Regions from separate parts of the Microbulbifer sp. genome, predicted to be linked through region 2. Evidence: predicted binding sites of a transcription regulator. Region 2 holds the regulator's gene; each other region holds the start of a gene.
The links. The regulator LexA, encoded in region 2, represses DNA repair genes until DNA is damaged. The targets are predictions, from matches to a motif close to ACTGTNTNTANANACAGT.
Positions count from the first base shown of each region.

Region 1 (7,642 bases), on a different contig from region 2:
GCGCCTGTGCAGGGTAAAGGGCACCAGCGCCGGGCGGGTGTCGATAATATTGAGGGCGAACTGGCGCGCCACCTCATAGCCGAACCCGGTGGCCCCCATGGTGGGGATCGACAGGCCGCCGGTGGCGATTACCAGGGATTCGCAGTGCGCCTCCCCCAGACTGGTGCGCACACAGAAGCCTTTTTCCTGCGGCTCGATGGAGAAAATACTGCAACGGGTGCGAATCTGCACCCGGGAGTCCCGGCATTCGCTCAACAGCAAATCGACGATATCCCTGGATTTGTTGTCGCAAAACAGCTGGCCCAAGGTTTTCTCGTGGTAGGGGATTCCGTGTTTTTCCACCAGGGCGATAAAGTCCCACTGAGTGTAGCGGGCCAGGGCCGATTTGCAGAAGTGCGGGTTCCGGCTGTAGAAATTTTCCGGTGCCGTGTACAGGTTGGTGAAATTGCAGCGCCCGCCGCCGGACATCAGGATTTTCTTACCCACCTTGTTGGCGTGGTCCAGCACCAGCACACTGCGGCCCCGCCGGCCGGCCACCGAGGCGCACATCAGCCCGGCGGCGCCGGCGCCGATCACCAGCACATCGGTTTGTAAGGGAAGGTCGCTCACGGCGACGGAGTTTCGATCAGGCCCGCGGCAGGGTCACACCGCGCTGACCCTGGTACTTGCCGCCGCGGTCCGCATAGGACACATCGCAGACCTCGTCGGACTCGAAGAACAGCATCTGCGCCACGCCCTCGTTGGCGTAGATCTTCGCCGGCAGGTTGGTGGTGTTGGAGAACTCCAGGGTGACGTGGCCTTCCCACTCGGGCTCCAAGGGGGTTACGTTTACGATAATGCCGCAGTTGTGGACGAAAACTCCCGCCTCCAGGGCGAAGTTACCGGCCTCCGGTACGGTCAGGCAATAGACGTCGTGGTCACCGGGCAGCGCCCGGACACTGGCCACCTTGTGATTGCGGTACTCGCCGCGACCTTGCATCTGGCCAATGACATCGGGGAAGCGGCGAAATACGGATCTGTCGCAGTTCAGCAGGCGGGCCGCACCGCGGATCGAGCCCGTCTGATCCAAGGCCCAGCGCACACGATCGGCGGTAATTTCGGGGCGAAGGTTGATCTGGCGGGCGATTTCCCGTTGCTGCCTGCGCCGCGAACCATTGTCGCGTGCCCAGGCAGCGGCACTCAGGCGACTCTGGCGCTCTCTTTCCGCAATATCCGCGTAGCGATGCACCATGGCCTGGCAGCGCCGCTCCCGAGTCTCCTCACTCGGATTCTGCCGAGCTTCCAGAACACGCTCGCGAATCTGTGCATACCGGGGATCTTTCCAGAAGTTCAGAGCACGCTCCGACTGTACTTTCGAATAATGCGCCGACCATTCCGGATCCAGGGAAAGTCGCCCCAGCGCCTCGCGAATACTCGCCGAATGCTCTTGCGGGTCGAAATCCTCGCCGTAGGTTTCCGCATTGTGGTGGCGAATATGTTCGGACGCCTCCATGCGCAGAATATTGGTTGGCAGATTGTTGCGACGGTTGTGGTCAATATGATGCCTATGTGTCCCCGGTACATCGTCGTAGATGCCGTGGCGCAGATTCCACTCATCGGCCAGCCGGTGAGTGGGGTGCATCTGGCCATTCAAGGGCTGGTAGACCATTTCGTAGCCGCGCTTTATATCGCGGTACAAGGGCATCAAAGCGGTATCCGGACGCAAATCGGCGGCGGGCAGGTAGCGCCCGTCGCGCAGCAAGAACTGGTGGTCCGGGGTGGCGCGGATGGTTTCACCACTGTCGAGTGTGATCTCAATCAGGCTGTCGCGCCCGATATAACGGGGTGCTTCCAGCATGGTAACGATCAGCCGCCCGGTCGGCCCTATGCTGTAGCCCCAGAAAATTTCTCCCGACTCCGCCCGGCGCGCCATTTCTTCCAGTGTCGGCGCACTCCCATCCGCCAGTGCAACCCGCGTATCACCGCGAAAACAGCGCGCATACGTGGATTTCCCCAGGCAAATGGTCAACACCGAGCGCGGAATACGGAAGTACTCCACAGTGCGCGCCAGGGCGAAGGAGTTTGGAGGAATAATGCAGGAGTCCCCTTCCACATCGACAAAGCTGTTTTCGTCGAAGGTTTTCGGGTCCACGGTGGCGGAATGCACATTGGTGAATATCTTGAACTCGCCGGCACAGCGCACGTCGTAGCCGTAACTGGAGGTACCGTAGGAAATCAGTCGGTCACCGTTGCCGTTGTAGCGCACCTGGCCCGGCTCGAACGGCTCGATCATGCCCTGCTGCTCGGCCATACGGCGAATCCACTTGTCGGACTTGATGCTCACTCCGCCCCCTAGTTGCTGTTGATTCAGTTCTTGCGATTCTGCTGGTCAGCTCTTTTGGTCTTGTTGTCTCGACCGACAACGAGGCCGAATCATAGCCGGTTTGCGCTGTGCAAAAAAGTGCCAATCCCACACCAGCCCTCTTGCCGGCCCTTATCGACTACTGTATAAATTACCAGTAAATACTGTACACATATACAGATCCAATCCCACTGGGCAACAAATGCGCGCAGAAAGCGAGGGCAGAAACCGTGAACCGTGCCGAAAACTTCTTGCAAAACAACCGCTTAACCACGGAATCGAAACAACAGCGACTGCAGCAGCTGCTGGCCCAGCCGGATATCTGGCAGGCCGCCAATGAACACAGGCGCCGCCGGCCGGGTATCGCCACCGGCTACAGCGCCCTGGACGCGCTGCTCGCCGGGCGCGGCTGGCCCCGCGGCGCCACCACCGAACTGCTGGTGGACCGATCCGGCATCGGCGAAATCTCCCTGCTGCTGCCGGCGCTGGCGGAAATCACCCAGCGGGAAGAGATGGTAATCCTGGTCAACCCGCCCTTTATCCCCTACGCCCCGGCCCTGGCCAGGGCCGGAGTCCAGCTGGAGAAACTGCTGATCCTGCACCCCCGCGGGCACAGGGATGAACTCTGGGCCCTCGAGCAGTCCCTGCAATCCGGCTGCTGCGGCGCCCTGCTCAACTGGCAGGGCCGGGAGACTCCGGCGGACAAAGACCTGCGCCGCCTGCAAGTCGCCGCCCGCGAGGGCGAGGCGCTGCATTTCCACTTCCGCCCCGGCACCTCCGCCGCCAGCCCCTCCCCCGCCGCCCTGCGCCTGCAGATGAGTGGAGACGGCGATCAGCTGGCGCTGCAACTGCTCAAACAACTGGGCGGCCAGTCCGGCCAGAAGCTGCACCTGGCCCGCAGCCCCGACCTGACCCGGCGGGACCGCCCATTACATTGAGGAGCCGGAGTGACGTAGGGTGCGCCGTGCGCACCGCCCGGGACCGCGGAGCTCCAGCTCCGGCAGGCGGCGCAACCACCCCCTGGGAACGCCGAGCTCCAGCCCGGCATTGCGGGCCAAAGGCCCGCTGTTCAAGCAAAGAGATCTAAAACTATGCTCTGGCTCTGCATCCAATTCCCCAAACTCCCCCTGGAAGCCCTCACCCGCGCCCAACGTCACAACGCCAAGACGGGCCCCCGGGCGGTCATCGAAGGCCAATTGATCGTGGACGCCAACGCCAACGCCGCCGAACGCGGCGTGGAATGCAGCCTCACCATCGCCACCGCCTGCGCCCTTTGCGCAGACCTGGAGCTGCTGCAGCGGGATAGCCAGCGGGAGGAACAACTGCTGCGCGAACTGGCCCAATGGGGCTACAGCTTTACCCCGGTGGTCTCCCCCCAACCGGCGGAATCCATCGAGTCCGGCGACGGCGGCTTCGCCTGCCTCTACCTGGAGCTGGGCGGCAGCCTCAAGGCCAGCGGCGGCCTGCAACCGCTGTTGCAACAACTGCGCCGGGAGCTGCGCCAGATGCGCATCAGCGCCTTTATGGGCCTGGGCCACAGCCCCAGCGCCGCGCGCCTGCTCAGCCAGCTGCCGGAACACCGCCAGTGGCTGAAGGAAACCCGGACACCGCCCAGCCCGCAGCACTGGCGCCAGTGGATCAGCTTTGCCCCCAGCAAGCTGCTCCACTGCAGCAACAAGACCACTGCCAAACTCTACGCCTGCGGCATAAAGCGCGTCAGCCAACTGCTGGCCCTCCCCTTGTCCGAAGTGGGCAGCCGCTTCGGCCGCGACTTTATCGACTACCTGGCCCGCCTCAACGGCAGTCGCCACGACCCGGTGCCCAGCTACCAGCCGCCCCCGGAATTCCACAGCGAACTCTTCTTCCCCAGCCCGCTGGACAACAGCGAGCAGCTGCTGTTTCCCGCCGGCCGCCTGGTGCGCGAACTCTGCCGGCAGTTGCAGCGCCGACAGCTCTACAGCCAGCAGCTGCGCTGGAAACTGGACTTCGGCCGCCTCGGCTGCAAGGTATTCAGCGTGGAGACCTCCCGCCCCCTGCTGGACCCGCAGCGGTTGATCGCGCTCACCAAACTGCAACTGGAAAGGCTCAAACTGGAACACCCGGTGCAGGCCCTGAACCTCACCTGCGACCAGTTATCCCCGCTCAGCCAGGACGATGCGGACGACGACCTGTTTGGAGAAAACAGCAAACTTCAGCGCAGCCACCAATTGCTGGACAAGCTCCGCGCCCGCCTGGGGCACCAGGCCCTGTCCGGCGTCACCCTGAAAGAGAGCCACCTGCCGGAACAGGCCTGGCAGAGCGCCGACACCCTGGTGGTAAAAAGCCGCACCAGCCGGAAAGGCCAAAGCCTCCACCCGGTCAACGCCCCCAGGCCAACCTGGCTGCTGCCCCGGCCGGACAGACTGCAAAGTCGCGGTCACAAGCTCTTCCACCGCGGCGAACTCAAACTGCTCCAGGGCCCGGAACGTATCGACGGCTACTGGTGGCAACACAACCGCCACGCCCGGGATTACTACATCGCGCGGGGGGAGGAAGGGAGTCTTTATTGGGTGTTTCAGGACCTGACTTCGGAGGATTGGTATCTGCATGGGCTATATGGCTGAACAAAATATGACGCCCATTCGCGCCTGGCGAGGGTACCTGAAACTCACCCAAGCTCAAGTCGCCGAGCGACTCAAAATTACCCAGGCAGCTTACGCTCAACTCGAGGCCAGCCAGCGACCGCGGAAATCCACTTTGCAAAGAGTATCTGCCGCACTGGAAATCACAGTAGAGCAATTAGCAATTTAGCCCTCTGTCCGGAGGAATTATGTTTGGCACTGCTCCCAGTGCGCACTCAAGTCGATGGCTGTTGTAGGAGCCTGCTTACAGGCGAATATTCGCGGGCCTACCGCACCTCCAGTTCGTCTGCAAGCAGGCTCCTACAGCGTAATCCCCTTTAATTCAGTGCCGGGTTAATAACACCAGCAAACTTGATCGATAAAGTCCATTTCCAACACCGGCCCACCATGCAGTACGCCGAACTTTTCTGCCAAAGCAACTTCTCCTTTCTCCAGGGCGCCTCCCACCCACAGGAGCTGGTGCAAACCGCTCACAGGCTACGCTACAGCGCCCTGGCCATTACCGACGAATGCTCCCTCTCCGGCGTAGTGCGCGCCTACAAAGAACTGGAAACACTAAAAGCCAGCGGCAGCAACCTCAAGCTGATCTGCGGCAGCCTCTTCCGCCTGCAGGAAGACAACCAGCAACTGGTCCTGCTGGCCCCCAATAAAACCGCCTACAGTGAACTCTGCCAGCTGATCTCCACCTCCCGTCTGCGCACGGAGAAGGGGCAATACCAAACCCACTTGCAGGACCTGCTGGACCTGTGCCGGGAAACCATCGCCATCTGGATTCCACAGGGAGGGAAAGCGCTATTTATCCCCGAAGAGCTAAAGCGGCATTTTGCCAACCGGCTCTATATCGCCCTCAACAATCCGCTGGGCGGTCACCAGAACCAAAAAATCCTGGACCTGATGCAGTTTGCGCAACAGGAGCAACTGCCACTGGTGGCCACCAACGCAGTGCTGATGCACTGCCGCAGCCGCAAACCCCTCCAGGATGTGCTCAATGCGAATTACCACAACTGCACCCTGGAACAGCTGGGCTACCGGCTGGAACAAAATGCCGAGCGCTACCTGCGCCCGCTGAGCGATATCGCAGCCCTCTATCCCAGGGAGGCCATAGAGAATACCCTCGCCATCGCCGACCGCTGCCATTTCAGTCTCGGCGAACTGCGCTACCAATACCCTTCCGAAGTGCTGCCCCCTGGAAAAAAAGCCAGCGACTATCTGCGCGAACTGGTACAGAAAGGCGCGGCAAAACGCTGGCCGGGAGGCACCCCGGAGAAGATCGCCAAACAGATAGAAAAAGAGCTCGGTATCATCGCCGAGCTCCGCTACGAGCACTACTTTCTCACCATCTGCGATATAGTCCAGTACGCCCGCAACCAGCATATCCTCCACCAGGGCCGCGGCTCCGCCGCCAACTCCGTGGTCTGCTACTGCCTGTTTATCACCGAGGTGGACCCGGAAAAGATCGAGCTGCTGTTCGAGCGCTTTATCTCCCGCGAGCGCAACGAACCGCCGGATATCGATGTGGACTTCGAGCACGAAAGGCGCGAAGAGGTGATCCAGTATGTCTACGGAAAATACGGCCGCCACCGCGCCGGCCTCGCCGCCACCAAGATCAGCTACCGTTTCAAGAGCGCCCTGCGGGATATCTGCAAGGCCCTGGGCATCGGCGCCGCCACCATCGAGCGGCTGCAGGCGGAGCGCGCCTGGTGGGACAAACTGGAAGACTTTCCGCAACAGATGCAAAAAGCCGGCATAGACCCCGATAGCACCGCGGGCAAAATACTGCCGAAACTACTGCAACAGATTTACGGCTTCCCCCGTCACCTGTCCCAACACGTGGGCGGCTTCGTGATTACCGAACAGCCGCTGCACACCCTGGTGCCCATCGAGAATGCCGCCATGGAAGACCGCACCATCGTGCAGTGGGACAAGGAGGATATCGAAGACCTGAAACTGATGAAGGTGGATATCCTCGCCCTGGGCATGCTCACCGCCCTGCGCAAATCCCTGAGTTATATCGCCCTCTACGGGCCCAGGCTCAAGCTCCAGGATATCCCCCGGGAAGATCCCCAAGTCTACGAAATGCTCTGCCAGGCCGACACCGTCGGCGTCTTCCAGGTGGAATCCCGCGCGCAGATGAGCATGCTGCCCCGGCTGCAGCCGCGCAGATTCTACGAACTGGTTATCGAAGTCGCCATAGTCCGCCCCGGGCCAATACAGGGCGGCATGGTGCATCCCTACCTGCGCCGCAAACAGGGACTGGAGCCGGTGGTCTATCCGCACCCAAACCTGAAGCCAGTGCTGAATCGCACAAAAGGCGTACCCATTTTCCAGGAACAGGTAATCCAGCTATCCATGGTCGCCGCCGGCTTCAGCGGCGGCGAGGCCGACGAACTGCGCCGGGCCATGGCCAGTTGGGGCAAAAACGGCAACCTGCACAAATTCAAGGACAAACTGATTCAGGGCATGCTGGCCAACGGCTATGAACAGCGTTTCGCCGAACAACTGTTCGAACAGATGAAAGGCTTCGGCTCCTACGGCTTCCCCGAATCTCATTCCGCGAGCTTCGCCCTGCTGGCCTACTTCTCCGCCTGGGTCAAACACCACCACCCCGCAGCCTTCTACTGCGGCCTGCTCAACAGCCAGCCCATGGGCTTCTACGCCCCCGCCCAACTGGTCTACGACG
Region 1 covers NZ_JBOFOC010000167.1:3,863-11,504, reverse strand. Annotated here, with positions in the region: gene ACRC0P_RS16135 (NAD(P)/FAD-dependent oxidoreductase) at 1-609, opposite strand, end outside; partial or broken gene ACRC0P_RS16130 (dCTP deaminase) at 626-844, opposite strand; partial or broken gene ACRC0P_RS16125 (Hint domain-containing protein) at 851-1,996, opposite strand; partial or broken gene ACRC0P_RS16120 (dCTP deaminase) at 1,970-2,323, opposite strand; gene imuA (translesion DNA synthesis-associated protein ImuA) at 2,572-3,279, shown strand; gene ACRC0P_RS16110 (Y-family DNA polymerase) at 3,433-4,944, shown strand; gene ACRC0P_RS16105 (helix-turn-helix domain-containing protein) at 4,928-5,131, shown strand; gene ACRC0P_RS16100 (error-prone DNA polymerase) at 5,350-7,642, shown strand, end outside.
Region 1: a site for LexA is predicted at 2,505-2,522, ahead of imuA (translesion DNA synthesis-associated protein ImuA). Genes of this name have one in related genera too.

Region 2 (7,642 bases):
ACTGGCGGTAAAAGGCGTCAGAAAGCGCTCGAAGACCGCCTGAATCAGTTCTTTTTTTGATCCAAAGTGGTAATTTACTGCGGCGAGGTTGACCCCGGCGGTGCTGGTGATGGTACGCAGGGAGGTTTCGGTAAAGCCGCGCTCGGCAAAGAGTACCTCGGCGGCGTCCAATATCCGGCCGACCGTATCCGTCTGGCTCATAGGAATTCGAACCAACAATTAAAACAGTTGTTTGGTGGAAAGGCAGATTAGCATATTCCGCGCCAACTGGCGCCGCTGGCAGTGTTGAACCGGCGGCGCGGACATTAAATTGAAAGGAAGAATCGAGGAGAAGGGTTGCCATGACTCAGAAACGACCGGAAATCGGCAGCTGGTTCGAGAATATCGACGGCGGCCTGCTGTTCGAAGTAGTCGCGGTGGACGATACCATCGAAGTCCAATACGCCGACGGCACCCTGGATGAGTTCGACTGGGAACAGTGGCGGGAGATGCCCTTGGTGCCGGCGGCAGAGCCGGAGGACGCCAACGCGGCCTTCGGCCTAACTGTGGACGACCAGTCACCGAATGCGCGGGGCTTCAGCGTACCCGAGGACACCAACCCACTCGACTACGTGGAGGGGGAGCCTTTCGAGGGGACGGACGAGTCACCCTGAGGCTCCTTGCAAAGAGAGTGAAAACCGGAGGTTCGCGTCACGCTTCCCGCCCCCTGATGTAATCGATAATGATCTCCGACGCCTCCTCCACGGTATCCACGATGCTGAACAAGTCCAGGTCCGAGGCGTCGATGCAGCCGCTCTCCAGCACCGTGTCCATCAGCCAGCCGTGCAGTCCGGCCCAATAGCGCTTGCCCACCAGTACGATGGGAAAACGCCGCACCTTCTGCGTCTGAACCAGGGTCAGCGCCTCGAACAGTTCGTCCAGGGTGCCGTAGCCGCCGGGCATACCCACAAAACCAACCGCATGCTTAACGAACATAAACTTGCGCACAAAGAAATAGCGGAAGTTGAGACTGATGTCCTGATAGGGGTTAGCCACCTGCTCGAACGGCAGTTCGATGTTGAGGCCAATGGAGACGCCGCGCTGGGGCAAGGCGCCGCGATTGCAGGCCTCCATGATCCCCGGGCCGCCACCGGTCATCACCGGTATGCCCTCCGCGGCCAGCAACTCCCCCAGCCTGACTCCCTGCTGATATTCCGGGGAATCCTCTGTGAAGCGCGCACTGCCGAATACTGTCACGGAACCGGTGAGCGCAATCAGTCGTTCAATTCCATCCACCAGCTCGGACTGTATCCGCAGTACCCGCCAGGCTTCCGGCATTTTTGCGTCCAGCATTTTCTTTCCTTTTATTTGTCGCGTATCTCTTTCAACCAGTCATTCTCTCCCCCTATCTACTTATAGCAGCCTATGGCGACAATGGCGTTGCCGGCCATCCACCGGCACAAGGATTGCGCAGAAGGCAAATCTGTATATAATCCCAGCAACTGTATATAAATACAGAGCAACCTCAGGTGACCCTATGACCAATCTAACTGCACGCCAGGCCCAGGTACTCGAACTGATCAAGGCCTACCTGGAGGAAACCGGCTATCCACCCACGCGCGCGGAGATTGCCCAGGAACTGGGCTTTCGCTCCCCCAACGCCGCGGAAGAACACTTGAAGGCACTGGCGCGCAAAGGCGCGATCGAGATGGTGGCGGGTGCCTCGCGGGGAATCCGCATCCCGGATTATCAACCGGGCCTGCCGATCGTAGGGCGTGTAGCCGCCGGCAACCCGATCCTCGCTGAGGAGAACATCGAAGACTACTGCGACCTTCCCGTAGACTTCTTTCATCCCCCGGCGGACTACCTGCTGCGGGTACACGGCATGAGCATGCGCGACGCCGGCATACTGGATGGCGACCTGCTTGCGGTACAGCGCACAGACCAAGTGCGCAACGGCCAGATAGTGGTGGCGCGGATCGAGGATGAAGTCACCGTCAAACGCTTCCGCCGCAAAGGCAATCAAGCCACGGTGCAGCTATTGCCGGAAAACGAGGACTTCGAAGTGATTCAGGTGGATATGCGGGACAAGCGTTTCGCCATCGAAGGACTGGCGGTGGGAGTGATCAGGCAGAGCCCTTAGAGCCTGTTTGGAATCTTGCACAAAACTCTCCGGGCCGGATGGGGTGCCTCTTTCCGGGACCTTTCACTGCCATGGATGGCCGTGGAGAGCGTACAGGGATGTATTTAAGGGGGGGCGCCCAGCCCGTGTCCGGGAAAGAGGCACCCCATCCGGCCTCGCACTGCGGCCTGGAATTCCGGAGAACTCAAACAGGCTCTTAGATGAATGCGGAATAATGAATGTGGACAAATCTGCCAGGAGCAGACTTGCACAGCCGAAGGCTGCCCCGAAGGGGTGAAGCACTGGGACGAGCTTCACAAATACGCGATCGGACGTCGTGCTGCGAGGGAGTTCAGTGACTACTGATCAATCGTTCCGGGCACCCCAAAAGTAAGATCGCGGCCAAGAGCCGCGCCTACAGGAAAGTGTCATTCCGCATTCAATGAACCGTGTGATTGACCGGGGTCACCTCTTCGTCTTCATCGAAATAACCCGGCTCCATATCGTCGATATTCTGTACAGCCTCTATGCCGGCCTCCAGCATGGCCCGGGCGATGGCGATTTTGTGTTCGCGTATGAAATCCAGGCTCTCGCTGGAGAAATGGATACGCACCAGCGGGTCCTCCCGGTGGCCGGCACGGCGCAGTGCCACGTCGCCATTGGCCAATTCGACAATTTCAAAAGTCTCGGAGGACATATTCTTCTCCCGCTACATCAATTTGTGTGCAGGGTAACATACAGAGGCCAGCAACCAGAAGTCAGAGGACAGTTTCGTCCCTTCTGACAAAACCTGATATCTGATCTCTGTCTTCTGGATTACCACTCTTCCATATGTGCGCGCTGACGCCGCACCAGCTCCACCAGCGCGGTACGCCATACTTGCAAACGCTCTTCACTGAGAGCCGGGATTTCGGCAGCGGACAGATTTTGCAACGGAATCAAGTTATCGTTCCCGCCATTTCCTTCGTTCCTTCCGCCGGAGAATTTCCACAGCTGCAACCAGGCGGCCTGCAGTTGCGACAGCCAACTGCCGGAGTCCCCGAGCAGCTCCAGCAGCTCGACAGCCTCCGCACAGGCCGTACCGCGGGCGGCGGCCCGCTCCTTGAGTTCGGAAGCGGATTCGGGCTCACAACCCAGCTGCAACTGAAAAGCCAGTTCGCAGAGAAAGGCCCGGTAGGCGCGCCACAACTGCATCACCGCTCCCTCCTGCACCGCCGCCTGCCGCAACACGGGCCCACTCTCTCCTTCCAGGAGCAGTTGGCTTTTACGCAGAGCGGACGCCACGGCGCCGGTATAGGGATTGCTCATTTGCGCGCGGCCGCTTTCTTGCGCGCCGGCTTGCGCGCGGTACCACTGCTTCCGGCCTCGATCTGCCACTTGCCGTCGCGATAAAAAGCCCGCCAGCCGGTAGCCTTGCCCTCTTCCTCGGACTGCACGTACTGCTCCTGGGTCTTGCGGCTGAAACGCACCACCGTATCCCGCCCCTTGTCGTCCTCCGTGGGCGCCGAAAACAGGAAACTGTATTTGGGATCGATCTCACTTTTGTGCGGCAACAGTTCTTTCACCAGTGGCGCGCGGGTCTCGCGGTTCTTCGGGAACTGGCTGGCGGCGAGGAACAGGCCCGAGGCGCCGTCGCGCAGAATATAGTGGTCGTCCACTTTCTGGCAGGGGAGCTCGGGCATGGGCACCGGGTCCATTTTCGGTGGTGCCGGCTGGCCGTTCTTGAGCAGTTTACGGGTGTTCTTGCACTCCTCGCTGGTGCAGCCGAAGTACTTGCCGAAACGACCGGACTTCAACTGCATATCGCTGCCGCACTTGTCGCACTCGATCACCGGGCCATCGTAGCCCTTGATCTTGAAAGTGCCCTTCTCCACCTCGTAGCCGTTGCAATCCGGGTTGTTGCCGCAGATATGCAGCTTGCGCTGCTCGTCCAGCAGGTAGCTGTCCATGGCGGTGCCACACTTGGAACAGCGGCGCTTGTCGCGCAACTGGCGGGATTCCGCTTCTTCATCCTTGTCCGCGTCCACGGCCTCTTCGCCAGGGACCAGGTTCATGGTGTTGGTGCAGCGCTCCTTGGGAGGCAACCCGTAACCGGAGCAGCCGAGGAAGACGCCGGTGGAGCCGGTGCGGATCTGCATATGCCGGCCGCACTTGTTGCACTGGATATCGGTGTCCGTGGGCGCATTGCGGCGCATGCCGCCCTCGGCGGCCTGGGCCTTTTCCAGGCGCGCGGAGAAGTCCCTATAGAATTCGTCGAGCAGTTCTTTCCAACCCTTGTCTCCCTCCGCCACCGTGTCCAGGGATTCCTCCAGGTTGGCGGTAAAACCGTAATCCATCAGGTTCTTGAAACTCTCGCTGAGGCGGTCGGTGACAATGTCCCCCATTTTTTCCGCGTAGAAGCGCCTGTTTTCCAGGCGGACGTAGCCGCGGTCCTGGATGGTGGAGATGATCGAAGCGTAAGTGGAGGGACGGCCGATACCGCGCTTCTCCAGTTCTTTCACCAGTGCCGCCTCGCTGTAGCGCGCCGGCGGTTTAGTGAAATGCTGTTTCGGATCCAGTTTTTTCAGGGAGAGTTTCTCTCCCACTTTCACATCCGGTAACACCAGGTCTTCGTCTTTCTTGCTGACCGGCGGCGCCACTTTCAAAAAACCGTCGAAACGGATCACGCGCCCGCGGGCACGCAGCTCGAAGTCGCCGGCGGTAACCACCACCGAGGTGGAAGTGAACTGCGCCGGGGTCATCTGGCAAGCCACGAACTGCTGCCAGATCAGGTTGTACAGGCGCTCGGCATCGCGCTCGACGCCGGAGAGCATATTCGGCTGCATACGCACGTTCGAGGGGCGGATCGCCTCGTGGGCCTCCTGGGCGCCCTCCTTGCTGCTGTAGCTGTTGGGCTTTTCCGGCAGGTATTTATCGCCGTAGCTCTCGCCGATAAATTCGCGCACCGATTCAACCGCCTCCGCACTCAGGTTGGTGGAGTCGGTTCGCATATAGGTAATATGCCCGGCCTCGTACAGGCGCTGCGCCAGCATCATGGTTTTCTTGACGCTGAAACCCAGGCGGTTGCTCGCCGCCTGCTGCAGGGTGGAGGTGATAAACGGTGCCGAAGGCTTGGAGCTGGTGGGCTTGTCGTCCCGCGCGGTGACTTTGAACTCGCTCGACCGCAGGGCCTTGACCGCGGCGCTGGCCTGCTCCTCGTTGACCGGGCGAAAGGCTTCACCGGCCTGCTTTTTGACATCCAGGCGCAGCGGGTCTGCCTTGGCGGTTTCGGTATCCGCGGCGAGGGTCCAGTACTCCTCGGGGACAAAGGCGCGAATCTCCCGCTCCCGCTCCACCACCAGGCGCACCGCCACCGACTGCACCCTCCCCGCGGACAGGCCGCGGGCCACTTTCTCCCACAGCAGCGGCGAGACCATGTAGCCGACAATGCGATCGAGGAAGCGGCGCGCCTGCTGGGCGTTGACCCGGTTGATATTGAGCGGGCCCGGACTCTTGAAGGCTTCCTGGATCGCGGACTTGGTGATCTCGTTGAACACCACCCGGCGATAGCGGCCCTCGTCGCCGCCGATGGACTCGCGCAGGTGCCAGGCGATCGCCTCTCCCTCGCGGTCCAAATCCGTAGCCAGGTAGATATGGTCGGCATTGGCGGCGAGCTTGCGCAGTTCGCTCACCACTTTTTCCTTGCCGGGCAGGATTTCGTAGTGGGCGGCCCAGTTGTGTTCCGGGTCTATGCCCATGCGCTTGATCAGCTGCTCGCGGTTTTTCTTGCGCTTGTAGGCCTCCTTGGCCTCCGGTGAAAGCTTGCGGGTCTCCGCGGCGCGGCGCGCGCGCTCCTTCGCGTCTACCGGCTGCCGGTTTCCGCCGCCGGTGGGCAAATCGCGAATATGGCCGACGCTGGACTTCACTACAAAGTCCTTTCCGAGATACTTGTTGATGGTTTTCGCTTTGGCCGGCGATTCGACGATGACCAGTGATTTACCCATAAGTATTTGATTTTAAATAGAAAATTTACTGCTTTCGCAAGCCTTGGCAGCCTTTGGCAAAGGCCAGCGCTGCGCGAATATATAAGCTCCGCCCCGGGTGCGGTCAAGCGAGCGGCGCAAATTACTGTTGCGCAACACCCCGTTTTCTCACCTTTCCAGGGTATAGACAATCTTGTAGGAGCAGCCGCTGGCCGCCATCAGCGCGGGCTCCTGACGAGACCAATAACCACGCCCACAGAATGGTTATTCGGCCTATTGGGTGCTGTTTCGCGGCTGTCTTATCGCTTCCTCTATTGGCCGGCGCGACGCCTCCAGGGCTTTTTCCAGCGCCGTCATTCCCCGGTCTCCAGAGGATTCCCGCCACTGCACCCCCAGCCCGGTCTCGGCGCCGACAATCGCGATGGCATCCTCCGGCAGCGCGGCCAGCAATTCACGCAGCGGTCCCCAGGCAGCCTGCGGCGCGGCGCGGCCGTTGCGCCAGTCCCAGTGCCCGGCGAAATTCATCTCGTGGTCGCCCCGCTGCCGCTCCAGTACCCAGCCGGTCTGCAGGCGGCGGGTGTCTCCCCAGCGGGTGAAGTACACCGCCGCGCTGCCCTGCCCTTCCGCCGCCGGCAGGGATTTCATCTGCACAGTCAGCCCCTCCCGGGAGGCGCGGCTGCGCAGTGCGGCCAGGCGCTGGTCCCGGGCGCTGGGCTTCAGCCACATCACCGGTCCCACCACCAAAACGACAGCAAAGAGAATAATAATGAGGGGTAACCAGCCGGTCATAACCACTCCTTGTTGGTGGGATAAGGCGCCTATTTTGCGTCGCCCGGCGCCGCCTCTGTCAAGAACCTTTTTTTAAAAGTAGACTTCAACCTGAATCGGTGACTTCAAGGCGGATGCAGAGTGCAAGATATTGATGTCACAGTGGATTTTCCGAAGGAGTGGCGTATCAGGGATTACGGCCGACTGAGGAAAATTCGCTGTGGCGTCAAGAGCTTGTGCTCTGCGCCGTCATGAAGTCACCGATTCAGGTTCTATTGTTCAGACATGGAGCGGAACGCCTATGGCCAGCTACAAGCACATTCTCGTCGGCCTGGACCTCTCGAAGGAGTCCTCCCAGGTACTGCAAAAGGCCGCCGATATTGGCGGCGCCTGCGGGGCGGACCTGAGCCTGGCGCACGTGATTGAGCCACTGACCTTCGCCTACGGCGGCGATATCCCCATGGATCTCTCGGAGGTCCAGGAGCAATTGCAAAATCAGGCGAAGGAGCAGTTGCGCAAGTCCGCCGACAGACTGGGAATCCCCGCGGAGCGCCAGCACGTGGTGCTGGGGCAGCCGGCGACGGAGATTCACCGCCTGGCGGAAGAGCGGGAAGTGGACTTAATCGTCATCGGCAGTCACGGCCGCCACGGCCTCGCGCTGCTGCTGGGGTCCACCGCCAACGGTGTCCTCCACGGCGCCTCCTGCGATGTGCTGGCGGTGCGGGTGCATGTCGATGAAAAGTGAGCGGTATTTCCGCCCGAAAACGCTTTATTAACTCAAGTTTCGGAGTTCAACCGTAGGATTGTCCCT
Region 2 covers NZ_JBOFOC010000169.1:14,192-21,833, reverse strand. Annotated here, with positions in the region: gene ACRC0P_RS16360 (TetR/AcrR family transcriptional regulator) at 1-201, opposite strand, end outside; gene ACRC0P_RS16355 (DUF6763 family protein) at 342-653, shown strand; gene ACRC0P_RS16350 (TIGR00730 family Rossman fold protein) at 691-1,332, opposite strand; gene lexA (transcriptional repressor LexA) at 1,517-2,122, shown strand; gene ACRC0P_RS16340 (hypothetical protein) at 2,541-2,798, opposite strand; gene ACRC0P_RS16335 (DUF6586 family protein) at 2,918-3,409, opposite strand; gene topA (type I DNA topoisomerase) at 3,406-6,084, opposite strand; gene ACRC0P_RS16325 (hypothetical protein) at 6,337-6,852, opposite strand; gene ACRC0P_RS16320 (universal stress protein) at 7,133-7,576, shown strand.

Region 3 (7,642 bases), on a different contig from region 2:
GGTCATCAGCGCGGCCAGGTCGCCGGCCTTCTCCAGCACCGGGCCGGAGGTGGTCTTGATGGCCACACCCATCTCCGCGGCGATGATGTTCGCCAGGGTGGTCTTACCCAGCCCCGGCGGACCGAACACCAGGGTGTGGTCCAGGGCCTCGCCGCGCTGTTTGGCGGCCTGGATAAATATCTCCATCTGCTCGCGCACCACCGGCTGGCCCACGTAGTCGGCCAGGGATTTTGGGCGCACCGCGCGGTCGTGCTGGTCCTCCTGGCCGGCCGGGCCTATGGGTTCGGGGGCGATCAGGCGGTCGGCTTCGATCATGGCAGCCTCCGGCTGTAATGCGGAATGCAGAACGAATGCGGAATGCAGAACGAATGCGGAATGGTGAATGCGGAATGCGGAATACGCGCCGGGCCGCAGTGCCGGCTCCGAGTGCTGTGCCCGCGATCACACATTGTTGCCGCCGTCGGTTTTGATCGCGGCCATGGGCGGGATAATTCATTCCGCATTCCGCATTCCTCATTCCGCATTTCTACCCCCCTTCCGCATTCCGCATTTCTCCCCCCCCTTCCGCATTCATCAGGCTGGCGCCATGCTTTTCAGGGCCAGGCGGATCAGGGTGGCGCTGTCGGCGTCCGGCTGCTCCTTGCTGGCCCTGGCCACCATTTTGGTCGCCTCCGCGGGCTTGTAGCCCAGGGCCGCCAGGGCGCTCTCCGCCTCGCCGGCACAATCGACTTTCGGCGCGCTGGCGGTCATCAGCGGGATGTCGCCCGCGTCGCCGGCCTGGGGCGCCAGCTTGTCGCGCAGTTCGATCACCAGCCGCTCCGCGGTTTTCCGGCCCACGCCGGGCACCTTGACCAGCGCGCCGATATTGTCCTCCGCCACGCAGCGCGCCAGGGCGTTGCCGTCGAGACCGGAGAGAATCGCCAACGCCATCTTCGGGCCCACGCCGTTGACCTTGATCAGGGTGCGGAACAGCTGGCGATCCCCTTCGCGGATAAAGCCGTACAGCTGCTGCGCGGTTTCCGACACCGCCAGGTGGGTGTGCAGTTGCACCGCCTGCCCCAAGGGCGGCAGCTCGAAAATCGTGGTCATGGGCGCGAGCACTTCGTAGCCCACCCCCTGCACGTCCACCAGCAACTGCGGCGGCTGCACTGCGGCGAGGGTGCCGCTCAGTCTTCCGATCATTTTCTATTCCTTCAAACATCTGGGCCTGGGCGCTAAGCCGGGAGGGATGCCCCTTTCCCGCGCCACAATGACAATTCACGAAATCGTCAGGCGGCCGCGGCGAAAGCGCCCGCGGGCGCCGCCGGCGGCCTGAACCAGGGTCTGCGTGGTGTGCATATGGCAGAGGGCCACCGCCAGGGCGTCGGCGGCATCCTCCTGCGGCGAAGCCGGCAACTGCAGCAGGGTCTTCACCATATGCTGTACCTGCAGCTTGTCCGCCGCGCCGCTGCCCACGATCGCCTGCTTCACCTTGCGCGCCTCGTACTCCGCCACCGGCAGATCCGCGCAGGTGGCGGCCACGATCGCCGCGCCGCGGGCCTGGCCCAGCTTGAGGGCGGAGCCGGCACTCTTGGACATAAACACGTTTTCGATGGCCATCTGCGTCGGCGCGTACTGCTGCACTATCTGGCTCACGGCGTCGAAGATCAGCTTGAGCCGTTCCGGCAGCGGGCCATCCGGCAGGCGGATCACGCCGCTGGCCACGTAGCGGCCGCGGCCGCGCTGGGTGTCGATCAGGCCGTAGCCGGTTTTGCGCGAGCCGGGGTCTATGCCCAGAATTCGGGTCAAGGGCGGCTCCAGTTGGTATCTGTATGGTAACTGCTCCCCCCAGTAGGAGCGGGCCATGCCCGCGAACAGAACCCGATCGCGGGCATGTCGGATGGCCGCCCCGCCGCTCCTACAGGGTGGCTCGCTTAAGCCAAAGCAGGTTCCCTATGGGTGAGTAGTTACTCTGTATGTTTATATAGTGGTGGGAGTTTCCCAAGGTGGGCGGTGGGCGTCAAGGATACAGAGGGAAGATAACAGATAGGACGGAAGAAAGCGGGCCTGCGGCCCGCAAGCCGAGCTGGAGCTCGGCGCGCCCAGGTTAACCCAACTGCTCCATCACCTCGTCGGGGATATCGGCGTTGGTGTAGACGTTCTGCACATCGTCCAGGTCTTCCAGCATATCCACCAGGGCCATCACCTTCTCCGCGCCGTCCTTGTCCATCGGCACGGTGGTGGAGGGAATCATGGCGATCTCGGCATTGTCCGGCTTGAAACCCGCCTCTGTGAGCGCGTCCTTTACCGGCATATAGTCCTGGAACTCGGTGGTGACTTCGATGCTGCCGTCTTCGTTGGTCTCGATATCCTCGGCGCCGGCCTCCAGCGCGGCCTCCATCAGCGCATCCTCATCGGCGCCCGGCTCGTAGTACATCTGGCCCTTGCGCGAGAAAAGGTAGGCCACCGAACCGTCGGTGCCCAGATTGCCGCCGCGCTTGGAAAACGCGTGGCGCACTTCCGCCACGGTGCGGTTGCGATTGTCGGTCAGGCACTCCACCAGGACCGCGACGCCGCCGACACCGTAGCCTTCGTAGGTCACCGCCTCGTAATTGTCACCATCGGCATTGCCGGCACCGCGGGCGATGGCCTTGTCGATGGTGTCGCGCTTCATATTGTTACTGAGCGCCTTGTCGATGGTGGCGCGCAGGGTGGGGTTGTCTTCCGGGTTCCCGCCGGCCTTGGCGGCCACGGTCAACTCGCGGATGATCTTGGTGAAAATCTTACCGCGCTTGGCGTCCTGGGCCGCTTTGCGGTGTTTGATATTGGCCCATTTACTATGTCCCGCCATCTATCTCTCCGGTATTGCTCCGTTGTGGCTCAATGTATTGTTTATGTTCGTTTTTAGGATGGGCAAAGCGCAGCGTGCCCATCAGCTCAATTTGATGGGCACGTCGCTGCGCTCCTTTGCCCATCCTACGGCTTAAAATGTCAGCCGACCTGATCTTCCTTCTGGCGCAGGCGGATGTTCAGCTCGCGCAGTTGCCTGGCTTCCACGGCTCCCGGGGCGTCGGTCATTACGTCGGCCGCGCTCTGGGTTTTGGGGAAGGCGATGACGTCGCGAATGGAGTCGCTGCCGGTCATCAGCATCACCAGGCGGTCGAGACCGAAGGCCAGGCCGCCGTGGGGCGGCGCACCGTACTTGAGGGCATCGAGCAGGAAACCGAACTTCTCGCGCTGCTCTTTTTCGCCGATACCCAGGGTGCGGAACACCGCCTGCTGCATGGACTGGTCGTGGATGCGGATGGAGCCACCGCCCAGCTCGGTGCCGTTGAGCACCATGTCGTAGGCGCGGGACAGGGCGTCCAGCGGTGCCTTTTCCAGCTCTTCCGGGGTGCAGGAAGGCGCAGTGAAGGGATGGTGCAGGGAAGTGAGGCTACCGCCGTCCTCCTCCTCGAACATGGGGAAGTCCACCACCCACAGGGGCGCCCACTCGCGGGTGTACAGGTCCAGGTCTTCGCCCAGTTTGCAGCGCAGTGCGCCCAGGGCCTCGGAGACCACCTTGCGGTTGTCGGCGCCGAAGAAAATCAGGTCGCCGTTCTCCGCCTCGAGCCGCTCGAGGATCGCGGCGCGCACACTCTCCGGCAGGAACTTGACGATGGGCGACTGCAGGCCGTTCTCCAGGTCCGACTTGTCGTTGACCTTGATATAAGCCAGGCCCTTGGCCCCGTAGATGCCGACGAACTTGCCGTAGTCGTCGATCTGCTTGCGGGTGAGTTTGTCGTTGCCGCCGGGCACCTTCAGGGCGGCCACACGGCCCTTGGGATCGTTGGCCGGGCCGGAGAACACCTTGAACTCCACCTCGGTCATCAGGTCCTTGATCTCCACCAGTTCCAGCGGAATGCGCAGGTCCGGCTTGTCGGAGCCGTACTTGAGAATCGCGTCCCAGTGGGACATGCGCGGGAACTCGCCCAGATCCACGCCCATCAATTCTTTGAACAGACTGCGGATCATGCCCTCGGTGATGGACATGATTTCGCCCTCGTCGAGGAAGGCGGTCTCGATATCGATCTGGGTGAATTCCGGCTGGCGGTCCGCGCGCAGGTCCTCGTCGCGGAAGCACTTGGCGATCTGGTAGTAGCGGTCGAAACCGGACACCATCAGCAGCTGCTTGAACAGCTGCGGCGACTGCGGCAGGGCGAAAAACTTACCCTCGTGGGTGCGGCTGGGCACCAGGTAGTCCCGCGCGCCCTCGGGGGTGGCGCGGGTCAGGATCGGGGTCTCGATATCCAGGAAACCCTCGCCATCCAGGTAGTTGCGCACGGCGGTGGTGAGCTTGGAGCGGAAGCGCAGATTGCGCTGCATCTCATTGCGGCGCAGGTCCAGGTAGCGGTATTTGAGACGCACGTCCTCGCCCACCGCGGTGTGCTCGTCCAACTGGAACGGCGGGGTCTCCGCGCTGTTGAGGATTTCCAGCGCGGTGCCATAGATCTCCACTTCGCCGGTATCCATATTCGGGTTTACCGTCTCCGGCGAGCGCGCGCGCACGCGGCCGGTCACCTTGAGCACGTACTCGCTGCGTACCCGGTCCGCCTGTTCGAAGTGGGCGCCCGCATCCGGGTCGTAAACCACCTGCACTATGCCGTCGCGGTCGCGCAGGTCGATAAAGATCACCCCGCCGTGGTCGCGGCGGCGGTCCACCCAGCCACACAGGGTTACTTCGCGGTCTATATCCGCGGAACGAAGGGCGCCACAGTAGTCGGTGCGCATGGAGTCAAATTCCCGTAGTCGATTATTGGATTGTCAATTCAGCCAGCCGGCTCAGCTGGCGCCGGCGGCGGGTTTGTCCGCCTTTGCCCCGCCCTTGGCCCCAGTCTCCTTGGGCTTGGCCGCGTCGGGCTTGGCCGCGTCTCCGGCCAGGTTCTTCTTTCCGCCGGTCTTGAAGTCGGTTTCGTACCAGCCGCCGCCCTTGAGGCGGAAGCCGGCCGCTGAGATCTTCTTGCGCAGCGTTGCCCCGTTGCAGGCGGGGCAGTCGGTCAGAGGAGCGTCACTCATGCGCTGCAGGGCCTCCATTTGGTGGCCGCAGGCGCTGCACTGGTATTCGTAGATCGGCATTGCTGGGTACCTGAAATACAAGGGGGCGCAGATTATACATGAGCGTCCCGGGGGGAAGAAGCTGTGCCCGCAGGCGCCTGCCCGGGCCCCAAGGGGGCCAAACCGGGGCCAAACCGGGGGCAAAAACGTAAAAAAGCACTGTTTTTCCCGTATTTTCCCGTGCGCGCAAAAAAAAACCATATATACTTCCCGGCAGTACCCCGCTGTACGAATACATTTTCACCGGAAAAACACCATTTAGAAGGAAGCACTCATGGCCGCAAAAAAAGCAGCTAAGAAAGCCCCCGCGAAGAAAACCGCAGCGAAAAAGACACCCGCCAAGAAGGCCGCTCCGGCCAAGAAAGTCACTGCGGTAAAGGAGAAGTACACCAAAACCCAGATCCTCAACCAGATCGCCGAGAACACCGAGCTGAGCCGCAAGCAGGTGCAGTCGGTACTGGACGAGTTGACCGACGTGATTCACGCCCACGTGAAGAAGCGCTCCGTGGGCGAGTTCGCCCTCCCCGGACTGCTGAAAATCACCACCGTGAAGAAGCCGGCCAAGAAGGCCCGCAAGGGCATCAACCCCTTCACCGGCGAGGAGACCATGTTCAAGGCCAAACCCGCCAGCACCCAGGTGAAGGTGCGCCCGCTGAAGAAGCTGAAGGAAATGGCCGAGTCCTGATGCCGTCCAAAACCCCGCTCCAGCGGGGTTTTTTGTAGGGGCGAACCCTGTGTTCGCCCTGTCGACGCCGCCCCTACCAAGCCTCCCCTCCCCGACGTAAAATGGCCGCCCCGAAAAGCAATACAAACTGAATTATCCTATGCGCGCATCCCTCTACCTGATCGCCACCCAGAAAGAAACTCCCAACGACGCCGTGGTCATCAGCCATCAGCTGATGCTGCGCGCCGGTATGATCCGCCGCCTGTCCTCCGGTCTCTACACCTGGCTGCCCACCGGCCTGCGGGTACTCCGCAAGGTGGAGCGCATCGTGCGCGAGGAGATGGACCGCGCCGGCGCACTGGAAGTGATGATGCCGGTGGTGCAGCCCGCGGAGCTGTGGGAGGAGTCCGGCCGCTGGCAGCAGTACGGCCCGGAACTGCTGCGCATCGAGGACCGCCACGACAATCCCTTCTGCCTGGGCCCGACCCACGAGGAGGTGATCACCGACGTGGTCCGCAACGAGATCAACAGCTACAAGCAGCTGCCGGTCAACTTCTACCAGGTGCAGACCAAGTTCCGCGACGAGATACGCCCGCGCTTCGGCGTGATGCGCGCGCGCGAGTTCATCATGAAGGATGCCTACTCCTTCCACCTGGACGCCGACTCCCTGCAGGAGACCTACGACGTGATGCACGGCGCCTACTGCCGCATCTTCGACCGCATCGGCCTCGACTACCGCCCGGTACTGGCGGACACCGGCTCCATCGGCGGCTCCCACTCCCACGAATTCCACGTGCTGGCCGAGAGCGGCGAGGACGATATCGCCTTCTCCACCGAGAGCCGCTACGCCGCCAATGTGGAACTGGCGGAGGCTACCGCACCCGCGGGCGAGCGCCCGGCGGGGACCAAAACCATGGAAGAGGTACACACCCCGGGGCAGAAAACCATCGCCGCGGTGAGCGAATTCCTGCAGTCGGACCCGGCCCACTCGATCAAGACGCTGATCGTGCTGGGCGAATGCGAAGAGAGCCCGGAAGCAAGTGAGAGAGCGCCACTGGTAGCCCTGGTCCTCAGGGGCGATCACGCGCTGAATGAACTGAAAGCGGAAAAACTGCCGGGGGTCGCCAGCCCGCTGCAGTTTGCGCCCGAGGCGCGCATCGCCGGGGAACTCGGCTGCGGCGTCGGCTCCCTGGGTCCGGTGGGATTGAAGATCGAAACCATCGTCGACCGCTCCGCCGCACATCTGGTGGACTTCATCTGCGGCGCCAACCGGGACGACTATCACTACACCGGGGTCAACTGGGGCCGCGACGTGGAACTCGGCCGCATCGAAGACCTGCGCAATGTGGTCGCCGGCGATCCCAGCCCGGACGGACGGGGCCGGCTCGAGATCAAGCGCGGCATCGAGGTGGGCCACATCTTCCAGCTCGGCGACAAATACAGTCGCGCGATGAACGCCACCGTGTTGGATGAAAACGGCAGGGAGCAAGTGCTGAGCATGGGCTGCTACGGCATCGGCGTATCCCGTATCGTGGCCGCCGCCATCGAGCAGAACCACGACGACGCCGGCATCATCTGGCCCGACGCCATCGCCCCCTTCCAACTGGCGATAGTGCCCATCAATATGCACAAGAGCGATGTGGTCAGGGAAAAGTGCGAACACCTGTACGAATCCCTGCGCGACAAAGGCATCGACGTGCTGCTGATGGATGAATCCAAGGCGCGCCTCGGCGCCATGCTCGCCGACGTGGAACTGCTGGGCATTCCGCACCGCATCGTCATCGGCGACCGCGGCCTGGAAAAGGGCCTGGTAGAGTACAAGGGCCGCCGCGACGCCGAGAGCCAGGAGTTTGCGGAATCGCAGCTGGAAGAAGTGCTCCTGCAAATGATTAAAGGACACTGAAT
Region 3 covers NZ_JBOFOC010000085.1:11,186-18,827, reverse strand. Annotated here, with positions in the region: gene ruvB (Holliday junction branch migration DNA helicase RuvB) at 1-315, opposite strand, end outside; gene ruvA (Holliday junction branch migration protein RuvA) at 574-1,182, opposite strand; gene ruvC (crossover junction endodeoxyribonuclease RuvC) at 1,258-1,788, opposite strand; gene ACRC0P_RS09270 (YebC/PmpR family DNA-binding transcriptional regulator) at 2,087-2,830, opposite strand; gene aspS (aspartate--tRNA ligase) at 2,971-4,749, opposite strand; gene ACRC0P_RS09260 (FmdB family zinc ribbon protein) at 4,801-5,094, opposite strand; gene ACRC0P_RS09255 (HU family DNA-binding protein) at 5,348-5,758, shown strand; gene ACRC0P_RS09250 (proline--tRNA ligase) at 5,898-7,640, shown strand.
Region 3: a site for LexA is predicted at 1,951-1,968, ahead of ruvC (crossover junction endodeoxyribonuclease RuvC). Genes of this name have one in related genera too.

Region 4 (7,642 bases), on a different contig from region 2:
CGGGCCAGCGTGTCCGGCGCGGTGCAGCAGTTGGAGAACCTGCTCGGCACCCGGCTCCTGCACCGCACCACCCGCAGCGTGCAGATGACCCAGGACGGCCGGGTTTTCTACGAGCGCAGCCGGGACCTGCTGGCGGATATGGACGACCTGCAGAACCTGTTCCGCGAGGATACCGCGGCGCTGAAAGGGCGCCTGCGTGTGGATATGCCGCTGTCGGTGGCGCGGGATCTGGTGATCCCACGGCTGCCGGAATTCCTGCGCCGGCACCCGGACCTGGAGATCGAACTGAGCAGCACCGATCGCTTTGTGGACCTTGTGCGCGAGGGATTCGATTGCGTACTGCGGGTGGGCACCCTGGAGGATTCCAGCCTGATCGCGCAGCCGCTGGGTCACTACCGGATGGTGAGCTGTGCCAGCACGGAGTGCCTGGCGGAACGCGGCACGCCGCGCACCCTGGAGGAGCTGGCCGGGCACCGGCTGGTTCACTATGTGCCGTCCCTCGGCGCGCGGCCCCCCGGTTTCGAGTATATCGACCCGCGGGAGCCGGGCGCGGAAAAATTCCTGCCCATGGAGGGCGCGATTACCGTCAACAATACCGAGGCCTACCTGGAGGCCTGCCGGGCGGGGCTGGGGATTATCCAGGTGCCGGAGGCCGGCGTGCACCCCTACCTTGAGTCGGGGGAACTGGAGGAGGTCCTGCCGCAATACCGGCCCGCGCCCATGCCGGTGTCGCTGGTGTACGCCAACCGCCGCCACCTGCCCAGGCGGGTACAGGTGTTTATGGCGTGGATTGCGGAGATCATGAAGCCGCGGTTGATCTAAGGTTTCGGAGTTCAGGTCGAGACGCCGTTCGCCTGGTTGTGCACTGCGTCTGCTGTGGGAGCCTGCCCTGCAGGCGAAAAGGCGGTGCTAAATGGGAACGCCGTTATTCGCCAGCAGAGCCTACCCTGGACTCGATCCGGGGGCTGGCTCCCACCGGGCCCTGTTCGACAGCTTCCCTGGCCCCAAGAAGGTGTACACGGGGGTGGTCTACTAGCGAATCAGGGCGATCCGCTCTGGCATTCGACCAGTAGCGCGGTATCGCCGGCCACCAGTGCCTCTTTCTTTTCCTTGGGCCATTTTTTTATCCGCATCTCCAGTTGCAGGGCCTCCGATCTTTCCGCAACCGCGTGCTGGAACGCCAGGGTCAGCGGACCGCGCCCGCGCAGCGCCTTGGCGCCCCTGGGGCTGCCGCTGGCGTGCTCGGCGAAGCGGCGCTCCACATCGCGGGTAATCCCCGTATAGAGGGCTCCGCTGCGGGTGCGTATCAGATAGACAAACCAGTTGTTCAAGGGTGGCCTCGCGGAAATTCCGGCCGCCTATTGTAATGACTCGGGCTCAAGAATCGAATGGAGTTCCCTGTAGGAGCCTGCTTGCAGGCGAACGAGCGCAGCGATTTGAACCCCTCAAAACAGCGACTGCTGTTCGCCGCTTGCGGGAGGCGGCGAGAAGCGCCCGCAATCCAATGCCAGCCTGCGTCGATTCAGCCCGAGTTTCTGAATCGCCACGCGGAAGCGCTGTTGCAGCAGCTGGGCGAAGACGCCGGTGCCGGTCTGGCGCTGGGAAAAGTCGCTGCGGTAGTCGCGCCCGCCGCGGCTCTGCTGCACCAGGCTCATCACATGAGTGGCGCGCTCGGGATAGTGTTCCTGCAGCCACTGGCGGAACAGTGGCGCCACCTCGTAGGGCAGGCGGAGGAGGATATAGGCCGCGAATTCCGCACCGGCCTTTTGCGCGGCACCGAGAATGGCTTCGAGTTCGCTGTCGTTCAGCGCCGGGATCATGGGCGCGGCCAGCACCGCGGTGGGGATGCCGGCGTCGCTCAGGGTCTCCAGTGTGCGCAGGCGAGCGGCTGGACCGGCGGTGCGCGGTTCCAGTTTCCTTTTCAGCTCGTTGTCCAGCGTGGTTACGCTGATGGCTGCCTGGGCGAGCCCGTCCTGTGCCATCTCCGCCAGAATCGGCAGGTCGCGCAGGATCAGCTGGCTCTTGGTCACTATGGTCACCGGCTGGTGAAAGCGCTGCATCACCTCGAGCAGCTGGTGGGTAATCCGCTTGTCTCTTTCCAGAGGCTGGTAGGGATCGGTATTGGTGCCCAGGGCGATGGGGCTGCACACATAGTTGCGTTTGCGCAGGGCTTTTTCCAGCAGTTCCGGGGCGTTGGGTTTGAAAAAGATCCTGCTCTCGAAGTCCAACCCCGGGGACAGGTCCATGTAGGCGTGGGACGGGCGGGCGTAGCAATAAGTGCACCCATGCTCGCAGCCTCGATAGGGGTTGATCGATTGGCTGAAGGGCAGATCCGGTGAGCTGTTGCTGCTGATAATAGTCCGGGCCTTTTCCTCGATGGCTTCGGTCAGCAGCCTCTCCGGCGGCTCCTCCTCCAGCTGCCAGCCGTCGTTCTCCCGCCGGCTCACCCGGGTGGCAAAGCGGCCGGCCAGATTGCTGGCGGCGCCCCGGCCCTTGCGGGCTTGTGATGGGTTGGCGATGTCCTCTTCTGCCATGGCGGCTACACTTTAATAACTGTATATGTATACAGTTTAAATTGAGGGCCGCTTCCGCGCAAGCGGGGTCAATCGCGCATACACTGAAGATCATGGACATAGCGGAGGGAACCGAATGTCATGGTGACAACCTTAGTCGGTCAAGTGCTCTATCTGCTGATGGCGGTGGCTTTTGGCCTGGTGCTGGCGCGCCTCCTGCACATTGACTATGCCCTGGGCTGCCTGGCGGCCGGAGTGCTCGCCGGGCTGTTGCCGCCGGTGATCGACTACGACGCAGTCCTGCGGGTGTACAACCTGAACCAGCTGGTGTTCTTCGTCATTCTGCCGGTGCTGATTTTCGAGGCCGCGTGGCAACTGGACCCGCGGGCGCTGAAGCGTTGGCTGGGGCCGGTATTGCTGCTGGCGATATTGGGCGTGGCCGTCTTCACGGTGATTGCCGCGACGCTGCTCTACTACGGTACCCATCACCCCGCGGGCTTTCCCTGGACGGCGGCGCTGCTGACCGGCGCGGCACTGGCGACCACGGATCCGGTAGCGGTGGTCGCCAAACTGCGCAGCCGCGGTACGGGGGAGGATCTGCTGATCCTGATGGAGGGGGAAAGCCTGTTCAACGATACCGCCGCGATAGTGCTTTTCGGCCTGGTGCTCGGCCTGGCAACCCAGTCAGTGGAGGGTGCCGCCCAGCCGTTCGGCAGTGCGATGCTGCATTTTGCGTGGAGCTTTATCGGCGGGCTGGCACTGGGGGCGCTGTGCGGCCTGGCGACGGTGGCCCTGGTGCTGTTCCTGCAAGCCGTGGGGTCGGCGCTGATGGTCCTGGTACTGGCCGCTTTCGGCAGCTTTTATCTGGCGGAGCAGATCGCGGGAGTGTCCGGTATTCTCGCGGTGATGGTGTGTGCCATCGTGGCCCGCGCCGGGCTGCAGTTGCGGGAGAAAGACCGGCTGGTGGGGGCGGCGTTCACCTGGGAGTGGCTGGCGCTGGCGCTCACCGGCGTGGTGTTCGTGATCATGGGGCTGACCATTACTTTTGAAATGTTCAGTGAGCACTGGTTCGCCATGCTGATCGCCATTGCCGCCGCCCTCGGTGGGCGTGCGCTGGCGATATTTACGGTTGCGCCCCTGGCGCGATTCGTGGGGCCGCCAATCTCCAAGCCCTGGCGCCTGCTGCTGGGCTGGGGCAGCCTGCGCGGGGTGATTGCCATCGCGTTGGTGCTGTCCATCCCCATGGAGCTGCCCTACTGGTGGGCGGTGCAGTCCATGGTGTTCGGCGTGGTGCTGTTTTCCCTGCTGGTGCAGGGGACCAGCAGCGGCTGGCTGATTACCAGGTTATCCGAATAGTCTGTGTCCGGGGATTTCCAGATTGGGCAAATCCCCGGCAGGTGACCCAAGTAGGGCGGGATTGCCCGATACTATTTGGATGTGCTGATAACCCCGCAGGCGACACGAGGGCCGCCTCCACCCAGGGGCTTTGGCTGGTCCGAATAGTTGTCCCCGCCCTGGTGAATCATCAGTGAATGCCCCTTCAGATCGGAAAGTTTCAGCCGGGGGGCCAGTACCGGGCTGGTGGAACTTCCTTTGGGGTCGGCAAATAGAGCGGGAAGATCTCCGAGATGTCCGTCTCCCCAGGGAGGACCGTGACGCTTGGTTTTGGCCGGGTCATAGTGTCCGCCCGCCGCCAGCGCCGCTGTCATCTTGCCGTCCTTTTCCTTGGGCTCACAGCTGGGGAACTCGTGGAGATGGAAGCCGTGCAGCCCCGGCGTCAGCCCGGTGAGGGAGGGGGTAAACACGACGCCGTATTTCGTTTCGCTGGCGACTACCTGGCCGATCGGTTTTCCGACGCCATCTTTGTCTACGGCGTGCATTTCAATGGTGATATCCGCCCGTACCAGGCCGGATAAAAGCAGAGTGGTAAAACCCAATAGTGTTTTGACTCGAGCATGCATCGTTCAACCCTCATGGTGTTGCTGTTTCGAGTGCCCCGCGGCCGCCGAAAAACCTATGGCGTTTTCCACCATCTTCTTCCCGGCTCTAACTGTCTGCATGGTCATTAAAGTGCGAACTTGCAGACACGCACAAGTTTAGGCATTAACGGGCGGGGTGCACAGGATGCTTGCCCCCGTCGCGGTGGATGGGAAGAGATGGCACTGACTTAAGGGGTTTCCGGCTCCCGTAGGGCGGATAAGCGAAGCGCATCCGCCGCCCCAGGCCTTGTAACTGGTGGATGCGCTTCACTTATCCACCCTACAAATAAAGCCATTTGCGCTTAAGTCAGTGCCATTAGAGTCCGACCTCCAATTTATAGCGAGTGGAATTAAAAGTGACAGCGTTATTTCCTCCGGCTTAAAGGAAGCTCCATGTGGATTTGTCTCCACGATGTCGAGCGCGGCAGTTTTCAGTCCTTTTTTCAGGCATTGCTTTTTACCTGTTTTTGTTGTGGAAAGCTTTTATTGTGGAGTCGTATCGTCCGCTGGTTCGGCGAGCGGCCTTATCTTTCCCGCAATCCATTCCGCGCAGGCTTTGGGCCTGGTCTGCAGGAGTAAGTGCGGCCCTTCCAGTGAGTCCAGTTGGCAGGATTCCAAATGTTCCCCAAACCACCGGGCGGCAGTCGGCGGTACCAGTTGGTCACCGCTTGCCTGGAGGTAGTGGCAGGGAGCTTGTTGTGGCTTTATTTCAACCGGCCGGTAGCTCGCTATCAGTGACAGGCGATGGCGAAGTACCGCGGGGTTTACCGCGGCCAAGGCTTCGCGAAGCAGGGATAGTTCTGTGGCGGATGCGCTTTTGCCGAGGCAGAAATGCCGCAACAGGAAGTCGGGGACGATCCGTATTGCCGAGCCGGTACCGGGCAGCAGGCGCGCGAGATTGAGAAGTCGCGGTCGCGGGGGGGCAGCGAAGGTGACGACAAACAATATCGATTGGAGTCCGGGTAATTTCCTGGCCATCAGCTCCAGGGCAACCAGACCGGAAAAGGATTCCACAAGCAGGGTGAACCCGTCGCGCGGCAATTGCCGGATTACCAGGTCTGCGTATTCTGCGATGGAGAGCCGCTGGTCTTCTGGATAGGCGATGACCCTGGGGCGGACCCATTTCGGCAGGGCGGCCAACAGAGGGCGGAACAAAATACCTGTGCCATCGAGTCCAGGGAGCATTACCAGATTAGTCGGGTTACCTTTCTCCATATCCTGATTCTCTCGGGCAATGGCCGCGGTTTATTGTTGTGGGGACCGTGTCGGTTAGAGCTGTTTCTCCAGTTCTGCAAGAAAATGGGCGGGCCTTCTGGCCCGCTTGCGGAGCTGGAGCTCCGCGGTCCCAGGGGGGGCTACTGCCAGTTGAGGATGACTTTTCCGGACTCGCCGGAGCCCATGGTGTCGAAACCTTGCTGGAAATCGTCGATTCCGAACTGGTGGGTGATGATCGGGGTCAGGTCCAGGCCGGACTGGATCAGGCTGGCCATCTTGTACCAGGTTTCGAACATCTCGCGGCCGTAGATGCCCTTGATAATCAGACCTTTGAAAATCACCTGGCTCCAGTCGATAGCCATTTCCCCCGGGGGAATGCCCAGCATGGCGATCTTGCCGCCGTGGTTCATGGCGCTGAGCATATCGCGGAAGGCGGCGCCCACACCGGACATTTCCAGGCCCACGTCGAAGCCCTCGGTCATGCCGATTTCCCGCATTACTTCCGGCAGCTTCTCTTTGCTGACATTGACCGTGCGGGTCGCACCCATTTTTTTCGCCAGCTCCAGGCGGTAGTCGTTGATATCGGTGATCACCACATGGCGCGCGCCCACGTGACGGGCCACCGCCGCGGCCATAATACCGATGGGGCCGGCACCGGTAATGAGCACGTCCTCGCCCGCCAGGTCGAACGAGAGAGCCGTGTGCACCGCATTGCCGAAGGGATCGAAAATCGAGGCCAGGTCGTCGGAGATATTTTCCGGAATCTTGAACGCGTTCAGTGCCGGAATCACCAGGTATTCGGCAAAGGCGCCCTGGCGGTTCACGCCCACGCCGTAGGTGTTGCGGCACAGATGGCGGCGGCCGGCGCGGCAGTTGCGGCAGTGGCCGCAGGTGATATGGCCCTCGCCGGAAACGCGGTCGCCCACTTCGAAGCCACGCACTTCCTGGCCCATGCCCACTACCTCGCCCACATATTCGTGGCCCACCACCATGGGGACCGGAATGGTTTTCTGCGACCACTCGTCCCAGTTGTAGATATGCATATCGGTGCCGCAGATGGCGGTCTTGCGGATTTTGATCAGCAGGTCGTTGTGGCCCGGGGTTGGGGGTGCTATTTCGGTAAGCCAGATGCCGGGCTCGGAGTTTAATTTCGAGAGTGCTTTCATTGTTCTGTGCCGTGCGGATGGTCTGTGCCAGCGTTTGAGATCGTTCGCGGCCATGGGCCGCTCCTACAATGTGAGTAGCCATTCTGTAGGAGCGGCCCATGGCCGCGATCGGAATTGGATCAAATGATATTCAGCTCTTTGCCCACTTCCACAAAGGCATCGATGCACTGGTCGAGCTGCTCCTTCGTGTGCGCGGCGGACATCTGGGTGCGGATGCGGGCCTGGCCCTTGGGTACCACCGGGTAGAAGAAGCCGATCACGTAGATACCGCGTTCGAGCATCTTGTCGGCCATCTGCTGGGCCAGGGCGGCGTCGCCGATCATCACCGGGATGATCGGATGGTCTGCGCCGGCCAGGGTAAAGCCGGCCTCGGACATACGCTGGCGGAAGTAGGCGGAATTCTCCCGCAGTTGTTCGCGCAGCTCTCCGCCCTCCATCAGCATATCGAGCACCTTCAGCGATGCGGCGACAACGGCTGGCGCCAGCGAATTGGAGAAGAGGTAGGGGCGCGAGCGCTGGCGCAGCAGTTCGATAATTTCCCTGCGTCCGGAGGTAAAGCCGCCGGAGGCGCCACCCAGGGCCTTGCCCAGGGTGCCGGTAATGATGTCCACGCGGTCCATCACGTCGCAGTACTCGTGGGTGCCGCGTCCGTGTTCGCCGAGGAAGCCCACGGCGTGGGAGTCGTCCACCATCACCAGCGCGTTGTATTTGTCCGCGAGGTCGCAGACGGCTTTCAGGTTGGCGATCACCCCATCCATCGAAAAGACGC
Region 4 covers NZ_JBOFOC010000125.1:16,267-23,908, forward strand. Annotated here, with positions in the region: gene ACRC0P_RS13140 (LysR family transcriptional regulator) at 1-822, shown strand, start outside; gene ACRC0P_RS13145 (GIY-YIG nuclease family protein) at 1,041-1,331, opposite strand; gene ACRC0P_RS13150 (PA0069 family radical SAM protein) at 1,446-2,534, opposite strand; gene ACRC0P_RS13155 (cation:proton antiporter) at 2,655-3,869, shown strand; gene sodC (superoxide dismutase [Cu-Zn] SodC) at 3,941-4,474, opposite strand; gene ACRC0P_RS13165 (alpha/beta fold hydrolase) at 4,976-5,707, opposite strand; gene tdh (L-threonine 3-dehydrogenase) at 5,848-6,873, opposite strand; gene ACRC0P_RS13175 (glycine C-acetyltransferase) at 6,993-7,642, opposite strand, start outside.
Region 4: a site for LexA is predicted at 2,553-2,570, ahead of ACRC0P_RS13150 (PA0069 family radical SAM protein). Genes of this name have one in related genera too.